Regions from separate parts of the Pseudoflavonifractor sp. An187 genome, predicted to be linked through region 2. Evidence: predicted binding sites of a transcription regulator. Region 2 holds the regulator's gene; the other holds the start of a gene.
The links. The regulator Rex, encoded in region 2, represses fermentation and respiration genes when NADH is low (regulators of the CRP and FNR family bind a similar motif). The targets are predictions, from matches to a motif close to ATTGTTAANNNNTTAACAAT.

Region 1 (9,847 bases), on a different contig from region 2:
TAATGTTTGCGCCCCTGTCTCAGCTGAAAACTCTTGTCCTGAACGTCAATGATCTGACCAGTGTGGACTTTGTGGATACTATGTCCGCCAACCTTACCACGCTTGGTCTCTACGGCAACGAGATTACCGACATGGACAGCCTGAAAAAGTTTCAGGATCTGAAGACGTTGGGCTTTAGTGGAAACCATGTCACTGATTTCAGCTTTATTTCTGCGTTGCCCCAGCTGGGGAATGGTAGCATCCGCCATGAAGAGGGAACGGAAAGCTTCCCCTTTGTCTCCCAATTCCAAGTGGGAGATCCCTCTGACCGCATAGAACTCGGCAATGGCACCCTTACCATTGAAAATCCCTATGTGCAGCCCAATGGTGAGCCCATTTCCTTCGCAGAGGCTTTGCCTGCCCATGTGCTTGGACAGCCGGATGACTCTGGTTACACCATTTCTTATGACGAGGCGACAAACGAGATTACCCTGGAACATGTGAGTGGAGATGTGAGCTTCTATGTGAACTATCAGCTGCCCGCATCCAATGGGAAATTTAAGGTGTGTAAGCTGTTCATCAATGTGTACGCCGATCATCAGCACACCTGGTCTGCCACCACCTATACCTGGGCGGAGGATGGCAGTTCCTGCACGGCCTCCCGGGTGTGCGAAGACAATGCTGCCCATGTGGAACAGGCCACTGCTGTGATTGGCCAGCAGCAGACCAAGGAGCCCACGTGCACACAGGCTGGTGAGACGACCTATACCGCTAGGTTTGACCAGGATTGGGCTGTGACCCAGACTATGACCCTGGCCGATGTGGCCAAGCTGTCCCACAGTTACAGCCAGGCATGGCAGTGGGATGACACCAGTCATTTCCATAGCTGTGAGTTCTGTGGAGAAAAAGCAGATGCCGCTGCCCATACGTTCCAGTGGGTCACGGATACCCAGGCCGGAGAGAAGTACCAGAAGTGCACCGTGTGCGGCTATCAGTTGGCTGCGGAGCCTCTGCCCACCGCTTCCCCCGCTCCCTCTGCTACCCCCAATCCTGCTCCCTCCGCCACGCCTGCCCCCAGTCAGCCCCCTCAGACTGGAGATACCTCCTCTGTGCTGCTGTGGATTTCGGCCCTGGCTATGTGTTCGGTCCTGCTTCCTGCCCTGATCGCCTGGAAGCGAAATGTCAGATAATTTTCTGATCATCCCATCGGGACGCAGTAGCCGCTGCGTCCCGATTTTTTTTCAGGAAACCATTGACAACGCCCCCAGGCGTTGATATAATGTCAAAGCCGCTTTGAATGGGACATAAGTGAAGCACACGCTTCCTCCCCCGACAGCGAGCCCGTAATAAAGGAAAGGCAGGTGCAAAGTATGCACGCAATCATCGAGACCGGCGGCAAGCAGTACAAGGTGACCGAGGGCGACGTCCTCTACATCGAGAAGCTGGATGCCGAGGCCGGTAGCTCCATCACCTTCGACAAGGTTCTGGCTGTCCTGAACGGCGACAGCGCTACCTTCGGCGCTCCCGTTGTGGAGGGTGCCTCCGTCACCGCCAACGTGGTGAAGAACGGCAAGGGCAAGAAGGTGCTGGTCTTCAAGTACAAGCCCAAGAAGAACTACCGCCGTCGTCAGGGCCATCGTCAGCCCTACACCAAGGTGGAGATCACCAAGGTCAACGCCTGATTTAGGAGGCGCCATATGACCACCGTCACATTCCACGCAAGCAATGGCCGCATGGACGGCGTTGTGGTGGATGGACACAGCGGCTACGCCGATGCCGGGTCCGACATCGTCTGTGCCGCCATCTCCTCTACCGTGGGCCTTCTGGAGTGCACTTTGAATGAGGTGCTGGGTCTGGGGGCGCCGGTAAAGGTCAAGGAGGAGGAAGCCCACCTGTCTCTGCGGCTTCCTGCTGGCCTGAGCCAGGGAAATGAGCACACCAGCCAGAATCTGATGGTTGGCTTGATGGTCTATCTCCAGGCTCTGAGCCAGGAATACCCCGACAATCTCATCGTTCTGCTGGACGATGATGACGAGGACTGAGGTCCTCAATCAGCCTTTAGAAAGGACGGTAACGACTTATGCTGAAGATCAACATCCAGCTCTTCGCTCACAAGAAGGGCGGCGGCTCCACCAAGAACGGCCGTGACTCCGAGTCCAAGCGCCTGGGCGTGAAGCGTGCCGACGGTCAGTTTGTTCTGGCCGGCAACATTCTGGTTCGTCAGCGCGGCAGCCACATCCACCCCGGCACCAACGTGGGTAAGGGCTCCGACGACACCCTGTTCGCCCTGGTGGACGGCAAGGTGAAGTTCGAGCGCATGGGCAAGGACCGCAAGAAGGTCTCCGTGTACGAGATCGCTCAGTAATGCTGTTAAAACGTCCCGGACATAGCTCTTGTCCGGGACGTTTTTTAGTCGATGGAAATGCCAGCATTTCCATCGAGGGTTTGCAGCCCGCTGCATGCATAATTGGGTCAAAGGACGACCCAATTCCACACTGGCGGGCTCCAGAAGTGTCTTTTCCCATGCGCATGTCCTGGGAAAAGACGTGATTTTAATTTATTTCCCCGCCTGAAGGCGGGGAAACTCTGCCGAGGGCTTTTTGACCTGGGCGCTCAATCGAAATCTGTGCCGCAGGCACACCATACTTCTTCATTATTCATTATTCGTTATTCACTTTTTTCGAAATGGAGGTGCCTACCATGGCCAATCAATTCATTGATACCGCCCGAATCCTGGTGCGGGCCGGGGCGGGCGGCGGCGGCGCCGTCTCCTTCCACCGGGAGAAATACGTGGCCGCTGGCGGTCCCGACGGCGGTGACGGCGGACGGGGCGGCAACATCGTCCTCACCGTGGACCCCCACATGTCCACCCTCATGGACTTCCGCTACAAGCGCAAGTATGTGGCCGAAACCGGCATGAACGGCAGCGGCAAGCGCTGCACCGGCAAGGACGGGGCGGACCTGGTCATCAAGGTGCCTCGTGGCACCGTGGTGCGGGACGCTGAGACCAAGGAAATCATCTGCGACATGTCTGATGACAAGCCCTTTGTGCTGGCACGTGGCGGCAAGGGCGGCTGGGGCAACCAGCACTTTGCCACCCCCACCCGCCAGGTGCCCCGGTTTGCCAAGGCCGGCCTGCCCGGGCAGGAGCGGGACGTCATCCTGGAGCTGAAGCTGCTGGCCGATGTGGGCTTGGTGGGCTTCCCCAACGTGGGCAAGTCCACCCTCTTGAGCGTGGTCACCCGTGCCCAGCCCAAGATCGCCAACTACCACTTCACCACCCTCTTCCCCAACCTGGGCGTGGTGCCCATGGAGGAGGGCCGCTCCTTCGTGCTGGCCGACATCCCCGGCATCATTGAGGGCGCCGCCGAGGGTGCTGGCCTGGGCCACGACTTTTTGCGCCACATTGACCGCTGCCGCCTCCTGATCCACGTGGTGGACGTGTCTGGCAGCGAGGGCCGGGACCCGGTGGAGGACTTCGACACCATCTGCACCGAGCTGGAGCAGTGGTCCCCCGAGCTGGCTTCCCGCAAAATGCTGGTGGCCGCCAACAAGGTGGACGTGATGGAGGACCCCGAGCTGCTGGAGCGGCTGCGGGCCCACGTGGAGGCCAAGGGCTGCCGTCTCTTTGAGATGTCGGCGGCCACCCACCAGGGCACCAAAGAGCTGATGTACGCTGCCGCCGACGAGCTGGCCCACCTCCCCCCCATCCTGGTGTTCGAGCCCACCTTTGTGGAGCGTCCCCCCGAGGTGGACACCTCCGCCCCCCTGGAGATCACCCGGGACGACGACGGCACCTGGCTGGTGGACGGGCCCTGGCTGCGCCAGCTCATGGCCAACGTCAACTTCTCCGACTACGAGAGCCGCAACTGGTTCGACAAGCGGCTGCGGGAAGCGGGCGTCTTCGACCAGATGGAGGCCAAGGGCGTCACCGACGGCGACCTGGTGTGCCTGTACAACCTGGAATTCGAGTATCAGAAGTGAGAAAAACACCCTGGAAGCGATGGCTTCCAGGGTGTTTTTTAGTGCGCATTTTCGTCAATAAACCGGGGTTCCAGCTTGGAATAGACAATTTTCTGGCTGGAGTACAACGAGAACTTGCCGCTGAGCAGGTAGCTGAGGGCACAGGCCAGGGCAAAGAACAGAAGCCCCTCACTGCCGAACAGCTCCACACTCAAAAAAATGCTGGCCAGGGGGCAGTTGACCACCCCGCAAAAGAGGGCGATCATACACACCGCCGCCCCAAAGCCCGGGTCTACCCCCAGCAGCGGGGCCACGGCACAGCCGAAGGTGGCCCCCACAAAGAAGGTGGGCACGATTTCGCCGCCCCGGTAGCCCGCCCCCAGGGTGAGGGCGGTGAGCAGCAGTTTCAAGGCAAAGGCCCAGGGCACGTGCACGGTGCCCTCATCCACCGCCAGGGCGATGATGTGTCCCCCTGCCCCGTTGTAGTCGCCGCTGCCCTCCAGCAGGCTGATGGCCACCACCAGCACGCCGCCCACCACGGCCCTCAGATAGGGATTGGGGAAGGTGTGGGCGTACCAGTGCCCGGTCTGGTGCACCACCACGCAGAAGGTCATGGCCAGCAGGGCGCACCCCACCCCCAGTACCCCGATCTGGGCCAGAGACGCCGCGCCCAGGGTGGGAATGGCGTCCAGGGTGTAGTGCTCCCCTTCCACCCCCAGCAGGACGGTGACCCCCGTGGACACCAGGGCGGTGAGCAGACAGGGGAACAAGGCGGAGTAGTGGACGATGCCCACGCTCACCACCTCCATGGCAAACACCGTGGCGGTGAGTGGGGTGCCAAACAGGGCGGCAAACAGGCCGCTCATGCCGCACATGACCTCCACATTCATCTGGCGTTCCCCCAGGTGCACCCGCTGGCCCACCTGGCAGGCCAGACTGCCGCCAATTTGCAGGGCCGCTCCCTCCCGGCCCGCACTGCCGCCGGTGAGGTGGGTGAGCACCGAGCCGATGAAAATGAGTGGGGCCAGGCGCAGGGGTGGCCGCTGGCCGGAGCGCACGCTGGCGATGATCTGGTTGGTGCCGCTGTCATTTGCCATGCCACAGACCTGGTACAGCCACACAATGGCCAGGCCCGCCAGGGGCATACACCACAGCAGCCAGGGGTGCTGCCCCCGCCATGCGGTCACCAGAGTGATGGCATGAGAAAAGGCGGATCCCGCCGCCCCGCATACCACGCCCGTGAGGGCCGCCAACACGGTCCAGTGGACCCAGGCCCCCGCCGTGGGGCTGACCCTGCCCCAGAAATCCCTCGCTTTTTCTCTCATATCCTCCCGCCCTTTTTGTGTTTCATTGACACTTTGGATTATATTCTACCCCCCAAAGACTGTCAAGGGCGGGGGAAGCCGCAGCTCCCCCCGCCCGGGGTATGTGGGTTCAGCCGCCACGGGTGAAGGTCACTTCACCCAGACTGACGTTGCTGAAATCCATATTTAACTTGTCGCCGTCCAAAGTGTAGGGGGTGGCCCCATCGCTGCCCGGCTCCGTGTCCTTGTCATCGGAGGTGTACATCTGATTCCCCTCCAGCCGGTACTGGCCCTCCGTCTGAATCTGCTGGACTACGGAGGAGCTCAGCTGGCTCAGGCTGTCCCGCATCAGCTGTGTGAAGCTCTCCCGGTCCATGCCGGACTGGGCCAGGGCCTCATCCACCGTCATGTTGGTGATCCCCTGGTCTTTGAGCTCCTGCTCCAGATAGACCAGGGTGGCGTCCACCGTCTTCTGGATCAGCGCATCCATGCTCTCGTCCAGCTTCTCCTGGTCCACCGTCATGGTGTAGGTGTTGTCATCCCGGAACTCCATCTCCAGGGGAATGTAGAAGTTCTCTAGCTCCAGCTCGTCGGCGATCTCGGGGGCGGTCACCCGCATTCCCTCCACCACCTGGTCCATCACATCCACCTGGCCGGACCAGGCGCCCACCAGGTCCTCCTTGGGGTCGTTGCCGCCGCAGGCGGCCAGGGTCAGAGTCAGTCCTAAGGCCAGAGGCAATGCCATCCATCTGTGTTTCATGGTTCATAACTCCTTTCCTCGTCTCTCTTGGGCGCATAGCTGCGCTTTTTGCTTCCATCATATCATACGTGTGCATATCTTTCAAGCAGGGCCCAGGATGTTACAAATTTTTTGGATTATTTGACGTGATTTGTCTGGAGAATTTGGCGGTTTTGCCCCGGATTTTCGCGGTTGCTGCCGGTTCAACCGCTCTCTTTTGGCCCGAGTTTCTGCCATATGGAGGATTTTTCCGGCTTTTTGCAGCCAGAGGGTTCCTGTGCTGCCTGGGGCAAAGAAACTTTGAAAAATTTTTCACAACCCCCTTCCATTTGGCTGGAATGTGATGTATAATAGCCTTGCGCAAACGCGATCATCCAATTTTATAAGGAGTGATACCAATGAGCATTAAAGTAGGTATTAACGGTTTTGGCCGTATCGGCCGAATGGTTTTCCGCGCCAGCATCAATCATCCCGAGATCGAGATCGTGGGTATCAACGATCTGTGTCCCGCTGATTACCTGGCCTATATGCTGAAGTACGACACCATGCACGGCCACTTCGAGGGCGAGGTTTCCGCCACCGAGACCGGCATCGTTGTCAACGGCAAGGAGATCCCTGTCTTCGCCGAGCGTAACCCCGCTGACATTCCCTGGGGCAAGCTGGAGGCTGAGTACGTTGTGGAGTCCACCGGCCTGTTCCTGACCAAGGAGAAGGCTCAGGCTCACATCGACGCCGGCGCCAAGAAGGTCATCATGTCCGCTCCTTCCAAGGACGACACCCCCATGTTCGTGTGCGGCGTCAACCTGGACGCTTACACCTCCGACATGACCTTCGTGTCCAACGCTTCCTGCACCACCAACTGCCTGGCCCCCATCGCTAAGGTGCTGAACGACAACTTCGGCATCAAGGACGGCCTGATGACCACCGTGCACTCTGTCACCGCTACCCAGAAGACCGTTGACGGTCCCTCTCTGAAGGATTGGCGCGGCGGCCGTGCTGCTACCGGCAACATCATCCCCTCCTCCACTGGCGCTGCTAAGGCCGTGGGCAAGGTCATCCCCGCTCTGAACGGCAAGCTGACCGGTATGTCCATGCGTGTTCCCACCCTGGACGTGTCCGTGGTCGACCTGACTGTCAACCTGGAGAAGCCCGCCACCTACGCTGAGATCTGCGACGCCATGAAGAAGGCTTCCGAGGGCGAGCTGAAGGGCGTTCTGGGCTACACCGACGAGGACGTGGTGTCCAGCGACTTCCTGGGCGATTCCCGCACCTCCATCTTCGATGCCAAGGCTGGTATCGCTCTGACCGACACCTTCGTGAAGGTCGTGTCCTGGTACGACAACGAGATGGGTTACTCCAACAAGGTTCTGGAGCTCATCAAGCACATGTACTCCGTGGACCACAAGTAAGAAAACCATTTCAAAGGGCTCTGCTTCGGCAGAGCCCTTTTTTTGCGCTTTTTTGGTTCCAAAAGGGGGAAGATTGACCTTCTCACCGGCTTGGTTCAGGCTTGCCAGCCTGGTGGGGACGCTTCCCGCTAGGGGTTTCTTTTGCCCGGTCAAAAGAAACCAAAACCCGCTTAGGGCGTTCCCCCCTAAGTACCCCCCTGGGGTACGAGGCTGGACCTGCGTCAATCCCACCGTCGGCCCTGGCCCCGGTGGGGTCACATAGATAGCCTGGCAAGTCTATGGAAAGCGCCCCTTCTCTGTAAGACGGTGCCTCTGTTCCTAGGGCCTCACCCCGGTGTGCGACGTTCCCGCCGCCGGAAGCCTGGCCACCGATCGCTGGGAACAGCGGCTCACCAGGGCAAGGCTCTGGCGGTAGAAGGATGCACCAGCAGAGAAGTAGGTGCAACCCGTAGACGGACAAGCCATCTATGTGACCCCACCAGAGTAAGGGCTGAAAAGAGGAAGGCGCACACTCTATCCAGTACCGCGGGGTGGATTCCACAGGGCGGGGGAAGGCCCCGCCTTTGGCGATTCTTTCCCCGATTTCTCATCGGGGAGAAATCGGGCCCAGCGGAGCGTCCCCACCAGGCTGGCAAGCCTGAACCAGCTTCCGGATAGGGACAGCACGCCATACCATACACACTAAAAAGCCCCAAGACCGTAGTCTCGGGGCTTTCCTTTGATGAAATTAGGCCAGGCTGTGCTCTTCCAGCCACACCATGAGGGTGGGCTGCCCCCGGCGGATGCGGCGGGTGCGCACGTGGAACACCACCAGCGTCAGGGCGGTGAACACCACAAACCACACCCCCAGATACACCAGGCAACCCGTGATGTCCTGGCCTCCGGCAATGGCGCTGCGGAAGGCCCGCACGGTGTAGGTGAAGGGTACCCAGCCGTTGAGGGCGGGGACGAAGGAGCCGGACAGTTCCAGGGGATAGGTACCCACCGAGCCCGCCAGCTGGAGTACCATGAAGATGAGCATCAGGAAGCTGCCCACCTTGCCCATCAGGCAGGTGAAGAAGTACATCACCGACATGAAGGTGAGGGCGGCCACCAGGGCCACCAGCACCGTGCGGCCCCAGTCCACGGGCTGGAATCCGTTGAACAGGTGGAGGCTGCCCAGCATCACCAGGGCCTCCGCAATGGCCACGGTGTACAGCACCGAGGCCTTGCTCCGCCACCAGGCAAAGCCGCTTTTCAGCTCGCCGCTGTACTGGGTCAGGGGATACATCAGGCTAAAGGCGATGCAGCCCACCCACAGGGCCACCGACATCATGTAGGGGGCCATGCCGTGGCCGTTGTTGGGCACCTGGGTGAGCTGGCTCTCCTGGGTGTCCACCGGGGCGGCCATCATGTCCGCCACCTCGTCTCCCGTGTTGGTGTCGGCAATCTCCTGAGCGCCCTCGGCCAGCTTGTCCTGGAGGGTGGCCGCTCCGTCCTCCAGAGCCTTTGCCCCGTCGGTGAGGGTCTGAGCCCCCTGGTGCAGCTGCCCGGCGGCGTCCTGAATCTGCACCGAGCCCTGGGTGAGGGCGTCCATGCCCTCCGTCAGCTGGGCCTTGTTGTCCATGAGCTGGCCAGCGCCGTCCACCAGACTCTGGGTGCCCTGGTGGAGCTGGGCGGCGCCCTGGTACAGCTTGTCCACCCCCTGGGTGAGGGCGGGAAGCTGGCCCTGCATCTGGGTCACGCCCTGGGACAGCGTCTCACTGCCCTGGGCCAGAGTGTCGAGGCCCTGTTGCAGCTGGGCAGCGCCGGAGCGCAGGGGAGTGGTGCCCTGGTCTTTCAGCTGTCCGGCCCCCTGGGCGGCCTGAGCAATGCCCTGGGTGAGGGCAGGGGCCTGCTGATTGAGCTGGCCCAGCCCCTGGGACAGCTGGTCCGCCCCCTGTTGCAGCTGGCCCACCAGGGCTTGCAGCTGCTCCCCACTCACTTGGCCGCTCTGGATGGCCAGAGACAGCCCCTGTAGGCCCTGCTCCAACTGCTTGGCTCCTTGGGCCAGGGCCTGGGCGTTCTGGGGCAGATCGGCGGTCTGGCTTTGCAGGGTCTGGAGGCCCGCCAGGAGGGCCCCCAGGCTCTCATCCACCTGGGCGGCACCCTGGGATAGGGTACCGCTGCTGGACGCCGCCTGACCGGCTCCCTGGGCCAAATTCTGGGCTCCTGCTTGCAGCTGCTCCACGCCCTGGGTGAGGGGCTGGGTGGCCTGTTGGAGCTGGCCCAGCCCGTCCTCCAGCTGCTTGGCGCCGTCGTTGAGGGCTCCGCTGCCCTCTGCCACCTGGGTTACCCCCGCCAGATACTCGCCCAGGCCCTGGCTCAGCCGCTGGGAGCCGTCCACGAAGGTGAGGGAGCTCCCTGCCAGCTGCCCCAGATAGTCGGTGAGGGACTGGGCTCCCTGGGTGAGGGTGTTTGCCCCGTCTTTCAGC
Region 2 (9,847 bases):
CTGGACAGCCCCAGCCAGAAGCAGGAGATGATGGGGCAACTGGTGGCCCGCTACGACATTGACCGGGTGCAGGTCTACGAGCCGTCCCTCAACGACATCTTCGTGGAATACGCCGGGGACCACGTGTGAAGGGAGAAGAGATCATGAGACAATTTCGTACTATTCTCAGCTTTGAGCTGAAAAACTACTTTAAAAACAAGGTGTTTGTGGGCTCCACCCTGTTCATTGTGGCTGTTCTGGCCGTGGTGATGTTCCTGCCCAACCTGATTGGTTTCTTCGGCTCCATGGGCGGAGATTCCTCCGATGAGCCCACCGAGCAGTCGGTGATTTTGATCTCCGCCCCCTCTCAAGAGATGGGCGAGACCATTGCCCAGGCCCTGGCCTCTGCCTTCCCTGACCAGACGGTGACTTGGACGCAAGACGACCTCGCTAAAATCAAGGAGCAGGTGTCCAACCAGGAGGCCGATTGTGCCCTGGTCTTTGACTCCCTGACTTCCTACACCTATTATGTGTACAATCGTTCCCTCTACGACCAGACTACCCAGGTGGCCAATCAAGTTCTGGTGAGCCTAGCCCAGGTGGAGGCCATGACCCAACAGGGACTGAGCCCGGACCAGGCCGGGGAGATTCTCTCCCTTCAGATTGACGCCAAAGAGGAACTTCTGGGGGTGGACCAGGCCCAAAATTACTGGTACACCTACATTATGACGTTGGCCCTGTACATGGTCATCATGCTCTACGGCCAGATGGTAGCCTCCCACGTGGCCACTGAAAAGAGCTCCCGAGCCATGGAACTGCTCATCACCAGCGCTACCCCGGTAAACATGATGTTCGGCAAGGTGCTGGCCTCCTGCATCGCCGGGTTTGTCCAGCTGGCGGTCATCTTCGGCTCCGCCCTTCTCTTCTACCAGCTCAATCTGGACGCTTGGGGCGGCAATTCCGTGATGACCTCCCTGTTTGACATGCCCCTGTCCCTGCTGGTATATCTGCTGGTGTTCTTCGTTCTGGGCTTCCTTCTCTATGCCTTCCTCTACGGCGCCATCGGCTCCACTGCCACCAAGCTGGAGGATATCAACACCTCCATCATGCCTCTGTCCATGCTCTTTGTCATTGCCTTCTGCGTGGTCATGTTCAGCATGGGCAGCGGTGCGGTGGACAACATCGCCATGATGGTGTGCTCGTTCGTCCCCTTCACCTCCCCCATCGCCATGTTTGCCCGCATCGCTATGAGCACCGTCCCTGTCTATCAGATTGTCCTGTCCATCGGTATTCTGGCGGTGTCTGTGGTGGGTATCGGGGTGCTGTCCGCCAAGATCTACCGAGTGGGCGTGCTCCTCTACGGCACTCCGCCTAAAATTGGCGCCATCCTCAAAGCAGTTTGGCAGGCCTAACTTTTCAAAGCCTTCCCGGATGATTCTTGCCAAATTCTCCTGGCTCCGCTATACTGTTCTTACATGACTTTCACCCTATTTCGAGACAAGGAGCAATGAGGTATGGAAAAAGCAAACGTTTACTACACCGATTTCCGCACCAAGCTGGGCGAGGGCCTTCCCACCAAGCTCAAGCGGCTCATCCGGGCCGCAGGCATTGGCGAGATCGACATGGATAACAAGTTCGTGGCCATCAAGATGCACTTCGGCGAGCTGGGCAATCTGGGCTTCCTCCGCCCCAACTACGCCAAAGCTGTGGCTGATGTGGTGAAGGAGCTGGGTGGCAAGCCCTTCCTCACCGACTGCAACACCCTCTATGTGGGCAGCCGGAAAAACGCCCTGGAGCACCTGTACTGCGCCTGGGAAAACGGCTTCACCCCCATGACTGTGGGCTGTCCCATCCTCATTGGCGACGGTCTGAAGGGCACCGACGATGTGGAGGTCCCCGTCAACGGAGAGTACGTCCAAAACGCCAAGATCGGCCGAGCCATTATGGACGCTGACGTGTTCATCTCTCTGAACCACTTCAAGGGCCATGAGATGGCGGGCTTTGGCGGCGCCATCAAGAACATCGGCATGGGCTGCGGCTCCCGGGCCGGTAAGAAGGAGCAGCACCACAACGGTCAGCCCTCCGTACACCAGGACAAGTGCGTGGGCTGCAAGTCTTGCATGAAGGAGTGCGCCAACCAGGGTCTGGCCTTTGACGAGACCACCCGGAAGATGCACATTGTCACCGAGAACTGCGTGGGCTGTGGCCGGTGCATCGGTGCCTGCAACTTTGACGCCATCGACTTCTCCAGTTGGGCCGCTGTGAAGGACCTGAATTGCCGCATGGCGGAGTATGCCAAAGCAGTGGTGGACGGCCGTCCCAACTTCCACATCTCTCTCATTGTGGACGTCAGCCCCAACTGTGACTGCCACGCCGAGAACGACGCCCCCATCCTCCCCAACATCGGCATGTTCGCCTCCTTTGATCCCCTGGCCCTGGACCAGGCCTGTGTGGACGCCTGCCTGGCCTGCGATCCCCTGCCCAACAGCCAGCTCAGCGACAACATGGCCAAGCCGGATTTCTGTGACCACCACGATCATTTTGAAAACAGCACCCCCGACTCGGAGTACAAGACCTGTCTGGAGCACGCTGAAACGATCGGCATCGGCTCTCGCAGCTATGAACTGGTGTTTCTAAAGTAAGACTCAAAAATGCCTGGAGAGGGCTTCTCTCCAGGCATTTTTATAATTATAAGTACAGGGTCCCGCAAAGCCGGGCGGCGCTGGTGCGCCGTACAAGTGTTTTCGCCTGGGCGAAAACCTTGGCGCAGGCGGAATTCACTTCCGCCGAGCATTGAAATGAGCCTATGGCTCCCAATGAAAAAGACACGCTTTTTAGCGTGTCTTTTTCATTGGAGCGGGTGAGGGGAATCGAACCCCCGTGTTCAGCTTGGGAAGCTGACATTCTACCATTGAACTACACCCGCATATTTCAACTCGGTGAAGCTTATTATAATACACCCCCTGGGAAATTGCAAGCATTTTTTCTCCCCTATCTTCCTCGTTATCCCTCCACTTTTCTACACTTTGCCCAAAACTTTATTTGTATTTTACAATTCCACCCTTTACTTTTCCGATACATGTTGCTATAATGTACAACAGCGCAAGAGAAAAGAGGTGAAACTTGTGAAAGAATATCCCCGCAAGCCTGATGTGGATGATATGATTTTCGGTGATGATCGCACCGTGCCCAGCCAGCGCTGATCTCCCATCAGCCCGCAATGCTGCATATTTTTTGACTCACCCCAGTAATCAGCAATACTGTGGTGAGTTTTTGTCTTTCTCAGAACAACCCCGAAAGGAGCTTTTCATGACATACTCACTCTCCCAACTGGCCTGGTTCTTTCTCATCTATTCCATTCTGGGCTGGTGCATCAGCGTGGCATTCTGTGCCGTCAAAAAACATTCCTTTGTCAACCCAGGCTTTCTCAACCTTCCTGTCAGCCCCATTTACGGCATTGGAGCGGTACTCTCCACGGTGTTCCTCTCGGAACTGACCCACCGCCCCCTGTTCTTTATTCTGGGCTCCTGCGTTCTGTCCGGCATTCTGGTCATTACCACCGGTGTCGCTCTGGAGCGCATGCTCCACCGCAGATGGTGGGACTTCTCCGACCACAAATTCCACTTTCATGGGTACATCTCCCTGCCCCTGCTGCTGGTGCTGGGTGTGGGCGCATGGCTGTGTGTGAGTTTTCTCAACCCCCTTCTAGCCTTGGTGTTGGGTGACCTCCCTCCCCTGCTGTCCCGCATCCTGGTTCTGGTGGGATTGGGACTGGTCGCCCTGGACCTGGCCCTCTCTCTGGGCATCACGGTACAGATGGGCGTGCGTATCCGCCGTCTGGAACAGCTGTCCCGAGACTTCCAGGAGCTCACCGCTCTCTTCGGCCACGCCATCACCCGGCGGGTCCAGACCCGTATGCTCCACGCCTTCCCCAATCTGGAGCAGGCCGCCCCCTCCCAAAAGCCCAAGCCCACCGTGTTTGCCCAGGGCTGTTCTCCCACCAAGCTGATTTGGATTTTCTTCATTGCCGCCCTGCTGGGCGATATCATCGAGACGCTGTTCTGCCGGGCCACCATGGGCATCTGGATGAGCCGCAGCAGTCTCATCTACGGTCCCTTTAGTATTGTGTGGGGCCTTGGCGCTGTGATGTTCACCGCCCTGCTCTATCGGTACAAAGACAAGAGCGAGGGCTACCTCTTCCTTGCCGGCACCATTGTGGGCGGTGTGTACGAATATGTGTGTAGTGTCTTCACCGAGCTGGTCTTCGGCACCGTGTTCTGGGATTACAGCCACATCCCCTTCAACCTGGCCGGACGCATCAATCTGCTCTACTGCTTCTTCTGGGGCATTGCCGCCGCCGTGTGGATGAAGGTCCTCTATCCCCGCCTGTCCCGTCTCATTGAGCGCATCCCCATGAAAGCGGGCAAAGTGCTCACCTGGGTGATTGTTGTGTTCATGGTGTTCAATATGGCCATCTCCGCCCTGGCTCTGGGTCGGTATCAACAGCGCCAATCGGCCCCTGACGCCCCCACCAACGGCTTCACCGAATTTTTGGACCACTACTACCCCGATGAGCGGATTCATCAGGTCTACCCCAACATGAAACAGGTCACGGACTGACCGAGAAAAAAACGTCCGATGCTGATTCCTGCATCGGACGTTTTCCTATGTCTCCGGAAGAAAAAAAGGCAAGTCCCTTTCGGAACTTGCCTTTTGGTACGGCTGGAGGGATTCGAACCCCCGACCTTTTGGTTCGTAGCCAAACACTCTATCCAGCTGAGCTACAGCCGCTTGTCGCTGTCGTTTTCTGGCGACTCATATATATTAGCACAGCTGAAATGAAATTGCAAGTGTTTTTTTCGATTTTTTGAAAAATTTTTGAGAGGTCTATTTACTCCTCAGAAATCATATAACTCAGCGTTAGCAGGCTGTCTGCAAAGTGCACGTTCTCCACTTTCACGTCGGGCATCTCCTGCTCCGGCAACTCCACATTGGTGAAATTCCAGATTCCGTCCACCCCCAGCTTGCTCAGGCGGCGAGCGGTGGCCACGGCCACAGACCCAGGCACCGTCAGAACCGCCACGCTCACCCGGTGCTCCCGCACAAAGGTGTCCAGACCATCCACATGGTAGACGGGGACGCCGCCCAGCTTGGTGTCCACCAGGTCCGGGTTGACGTCAAAGGCGGCCACCAGCCGGAAGCCATTGGCACGGAACGGGAAATTCTCAATGAGGGCACGGCCCAAGTTACCGGCACCCAAGATGAGCACGGTGTGGCCTCGGTTCATCCCCAGGATCTCTGCCACCTCACCCCGCAGCCGCTCCACGTTGTACCCGTAGCCCTGCTGACCGAACCCGCCAAAGCAGGACAGATCCTGGCGAATCTGGGAGGCCGTCAGGCCCATGGACTGGGCCAAGGCTCCGGAAGAGATTCGAATGGTACCGGCACGATATAAGTCATCCAAATGGCGATAATAGCGGGGCAAACGCCGGATCACCGCCGAAGAAATCTTATCTTTTTTCATATGACACCCTCACATCCCGTCAGAGTTTTTCGGCATTTCATCTTTCTTTTGATCACCATACGCAATTCATTTTATCTCATTGTCATAAGTTTGTCAATTTCCATGTGCAAGTTCTTGCAACATTTCTCAAGGAGGTCCTAGCATTGGCACAAAACGGTTCTCTCATTGTCCACGTCTATGCGTCCCGGGCTCAGCTCCCCATACAGGGGGCCACGGTGTTGGTGTCCCAGCCGGACGGACAGGGTAGGCATCAGCTTCTATCCGTGCTCATTACAGACGAGAGCGGCGTGGCTGGCCCCATCTCCCTGCCCGCTCCCGACGCCGCCCTCAGCCAGAGCCCTGGCTCCCCCCTGCCCTTCTCCTCCTACTCTCTGGTGGTGGAGCACCCGGGGTATCAGGTGGCTGTTTTCGAAAATCTCCAGATCTTTTCTGGGGTAGAGACCACCCAGAGTGTGCCCCTCATCCCTCTGGCCATTCCCGAGTCGCCCATCCCTCGGCCCCAGTTCACCAACGTCACGCCACAACCGCTGTAAGGAGGCTTCTATGTCTGTATCCGTCATTCCCTACATTCCCCAGTATATCACCGTCCACCTGGGCCAGCCCAAGGAGGCGGCGGAGAACGTCACGGTGACCTTCCCCGACTACATCAAAAATGTAGCCTCCAGCGAGGTATACCCCACCTGGTCAGAGGAAGCCCTGAAAGCCAACATTCTGGCCCAAATCTCCTTTGCCCTCAACCGGGTGTACACCGAGTTCTACCCCAGCCGCGGGTACGACTTTGACATCACCAGCGAAACCCAAAACGATCAGAAATTCATCAAAGGCCGGAGCACCTTTGAAAACATCGACCGCCTGGTGGACGACATGTTCACCACCTACATCCGCCGAGTGGGCTTTGTGGAGCCCCTGGCAGCCAAGTTCTGCAACGGCACCACCTCCACCTGTGACGGCCTGTCCCAGTGGGGCAGTGAGGCCATGGCCCAGGAGGGGGCGGACTACATGACCATTCTGCGCAACTACTACGGGGACGACATCGAACTGGTCAACGACGCCCCCATCCGGGATGTGCCCAACTCCTACCCAGGCTATCCCCTGCGCCAGGGCTCCTCCGGGGAGGACGTGGTGGTGCTCCAGGCCATGCTCAACCGCATTGGACAGAATTACCCTGCCATTCCCCGCCTGGCCCAGGTGGACGGCATCTTTGGGCCACGCACGGAGGAAGCAGTGCGGGTGTTCCAGTCCGTCTTTGGGCTGGCAGTGGATGGTATCGTGGGTCGGAGTACCTGGTATAAGCTGGTGTTCCTCTACGTGGCCGTCACCAAGCTCTCCGAGCTGGTCAGCGAGGGCCAGAGCTTCACCCAGGTCCAGGGCCCCTCGGGCATCCAGGTGCTGCGCCAGGGAGACCGGGGCCCCGCCGTCTCCGCCCTCCAGTATTTCCTCTCCCTCATCGGGCAATACTCCTTCAATCTGCCCACCCTGGCCATTGACGGCATCTTTGGCCCCAAGACCAAACAGGCGGTGCAGGATTTCCAGAAAGCCTACCATCTGCCCGCCACCGGCGTGGTGGACAACGCCACGTGGCTGAAGCTCTACGACGAGTACGTGGGCATCGCCACCACCTCTCTGGCCAACGCCAATTTGCCCATCTCCCCCTCGGAGATTGAAAACCAATTCCAGGCCGGGCAATTTCCCGGCTATCCGCTCTCCTACGGCAGCAACGATTAAGGAGGTATCTCAACCATGGAACTCAATCTCACCGGCGCTCCGGTACGAGACATTCAGCACATGCTCAACGTCATCTCCGCCACCCATCCCGCCCTGCCCCGCCTGGTGGAGGACGGGGTGTTTGGGGAGCGGACCCTGGAAGGGGTGATGATCTTTCAGCGGGACTTTGGCCTTCCCGTGACCGGGGTGGTGGACTACGACACCTGGCTGGCCCTGCGGGTGCAGTCGGAGCTGATTCAGAAGCGGGACGGGATCCCCCCCTCCCTGCAAATCATCTCCCCCCAGTATGAGCCGTCCTCGTCTGGCACACCGGAATGGGCGTTTGTGGACACCGTTGTGACGGCGCTCTCCCCCATTCTCACCAATTTCCCCTCCACCTCCACCCCCACCGACCACATCCGTCACTTGCAGGGGCTGGGACAGCTGCCTGTCACTGGTATTCTGGACCGCCCCACTTGGAGTTTGCTGGTTCGGCTGTACCATGCCTTAGTGGTTCGAAACGCCCTGGCCGCCCTGTGAGCCTCCAGGTTTCCCTTGTAAGCCTGGGCCTTTTTCGGTATAATATAGAAGTGGCCCATGAGGCCACCTTATCCCAGGAAAGGCAGGAACAAGACCATGGCTCGTTTTGGATTCATCCACAGCAAGTTGGACACCAAATTGCTCATTCTCTATATCCTCACCCGTGTGGCGGGCCCCATTGACTTCGCCACCCTCACCGATCTGGTGATGTGCGACGACGGCGTGGACTACTTTGAATTTGCTGAGGCCCTGTCGGAGCTGCTGGAGAGCGGACACCTGGTGCGTGAGGGAGACTACTACTCCCCCACTGACAAGGGCCGCCGCAACTGCGCCGACGGCGAGAGCAGCCTCTCCCCCGTCATCCGCAAGCGCTGTGACCAGCGCCTGGCCCCCTTCAACGCCGCTTTGAAGCGGAAGGCCCAGGTGCGCAGCCGGGTGGACCCCTCCCCCGACGGCACCTTCTACACCGTGCGTCTGATGCTGGACGACGACCGGGACAACCTCTTTACCCTCTCACTGCTCACCGCCACCCGGGAGGAGGGAGAGGACATTGCCCAGCGCTTCACCCAACACCCCGACCGCATCTATAACGGTGTGCTGGGTATCCTACTGTCCGACCCAGAAAAGAGAGGTGAAACCCATTGACCATCCTGGGCTATCCCATTCAGGCACTATTTCTCTACTTTATCTTTTACTCATTTCTAGGATGGTTGATGGAGACCTGCTACTGTTCCATTCTGGAGCACCGTCTGGTGGACCGGGGCTTTCTCTACGGCCCCATCTGCCCCATCTACGGCGCCGGCGTTCTGTTAATGGTCCTCTTTTTCACCCCGCTGAAACACAACCTGTTTGTGTTCTATCTCACCGCTGTGGTGGTGATGACCTCGTGGGAGTATTTCGTGGCGTGGCTTCTGGAGACCACCACCCACGTGCGCTACTGGGACTACTCCCGGTTCCGCTTCAACATCAAGGGCCGGGTATGCCTGTGGGTGGCCCTGGTGTGGGGTGCGCTGTCCTATGTGGTGATCTTCTGGATTCACCCCGCCGTGGACGGCATCTACCAGACTATCCCCGGCTGGCTGGTGAACACCCTGTGCGTGGTCTTACTGGTCATTCTGCTGGTGGATGCCACCCTCACCATCCGGCACCTGGCGTTGGTGTCTCAGCTGGTGGTGAAGCTGGCCGCCGCCCGGGACGAGGCACAGGTCCAGTTCTCTCTGGGTAAGGCCGAGCTGGGTCAAATGCTGGAAAACCAGTCCGCCGCCCTGCGCAGCAACTACAGCCAGCAAGTGGCCCGGTTGGAACGGTATTCCCGCTCCTTCCGCCGCAAATACTCCAACATGCGTCTGACCAGCCGCTATGCCAGCCTCACCGATGATCTCCGGGCATCGGCTGCCGCCGCCCGCAAGGAGATTCTGAAAAAGCGGGAGAATCGCAAAAAAAGAAAATAATCTCAGCAACAGAAGGGCCTGTTGCAAAATAGGCCAGAACAACAAAACGAGAGGCTAACCTTTTTGGGGGTTGGCCTCTCGTTTCATTTGCTTTATAATTTGTTTGTGAAGACAAATTATAACAAGCAAGATCAGTGTACCGTATATGAGTGCCACGGTCAACTGGTATTTGCATTGAACTCACAAAAAATATTACCGGAGAACGCACCCGTCCGACTGGCAAGTGCCCAGCTTGAGGAACTGGATTACAGGAAACTGTATCGCACCTATTCGTCCAGAGGACGGAAATCGGCAGTGGAACCACGGGTGATGTTCAAGGTAATTGTCTACGGGTATCTGTGTGGCATCTACTCCAGCCGGAAGCTGGAAGAGGCGTGTAGGTATCGAGTAGATTTTATGTGGCTGTTGGAAGGCCAAAAGGCACCGGATCACACCACCATTGCCCGTTTTCGAACCGGGCGGTGCAGAGAAGCCATAGAAGACCTGTTCTACCAGTTTGTCCGCAAGCTGGAGGAAATGGGGGAGACAGACCACAGAGCTGTCTTTATTGATGGAACAAAGATGGAAAGCCGTGCAGGCCGCTATACCTTTGTGTGGCGCAAAAGCGTGGAGAAGCACCTGGCCAAAGTAAAGGCCCAGGTGGAACGAT

Region 1: the regulator Rex is predicted to act here: its motif matches at 6,285-6,304, upstream of gap (type I glyceraldehyde-3-phosphate dehydrogenase).

Annotation. Positions count from the first base shown of each region.
Region 1 covers NZ_NFKG01000019.1:26,560-36,406, reverse strand. The annotation lists gene B5F22_RS08730 (leucine-rich repeat domain-containing protein) at 1-1,169, shown strand, start outside; gene rplU (50S ribosomal protein L21) at 1,350-1,661, shown strand; gene B5F22_RS08720 (ribosomal-processing cysteine protease Prp) at 1,677-2,021, shown strand; gene rpmA (50S ribosomal protein L27) at 2,060-2,344, shown strand; gene obgE (GTPase ObgE) at 2,680-3,963, shown strand; gene B5F22_RS08705 (chloride channel protein) at 4,002-5,267, opposite strand; gene B5F22_RS08700 (hypothetical protein) at 5,377-6,006, opposite strand; gene gap (type I glyceraldehyde-3-phosphate dehydrogenase) at 6,384-7,394, shown strand; gene B5F22_RS08690 (YhgE/Pip domain-containing protein) at 8,122-9,847, opposite strand, start outside.
Region 2 covers NZ_NFKG01000001.1:309,539-319,385, forward strand. The annotation lists gene B5F22_RS01550 (ATP-binding cassette domain-containing protein) at 1-129, shown strand, start outside; gene B5F22_RS01555 (ABC transporter permease) at 144-1,391, shown strand; gene B5F22_RS01560 (DUF362 domain-containing protein) at 1,494-2,621, shown strand; tRNA gene B5F22_RS01565 (tRNA-Gly) at 2,832-2,905, opposite strand; gene B5F22_RS01570 (putative ABC transporter permease) at 3,289-4,599, shown strand; tRNA gene B5F22_RS01575 (tRNA-Arg) at 4,694-4,770, opposite strand; gene B5F22_RS01580 (redox-sensing transcriptional repressor Rex) at 4,871-5,503, opposite strand; gene B5F22_RS01585 (carboxypeptidase regulatory-like domain-containing protein) at 5,647-6,036, shown strand; gene B5F22_RS01590 (peptidoglycan-binding protein) at 6,047-7,228, shown strand; gene B5F22_RS01595 (peptidoglycan-binding protein) at 7,244-7,747, shown strand; gene B5F22_RS01600 (DUF4364 family protein) at 7,844-8,392, shown strand; gene B5F22_RS01605 (putative ABC transporter permease) at 8,389-9,198, shown strand; partial or broken gene B5F22_RS01610 (transposase) at 9,508-9,847, shown strand, end outside.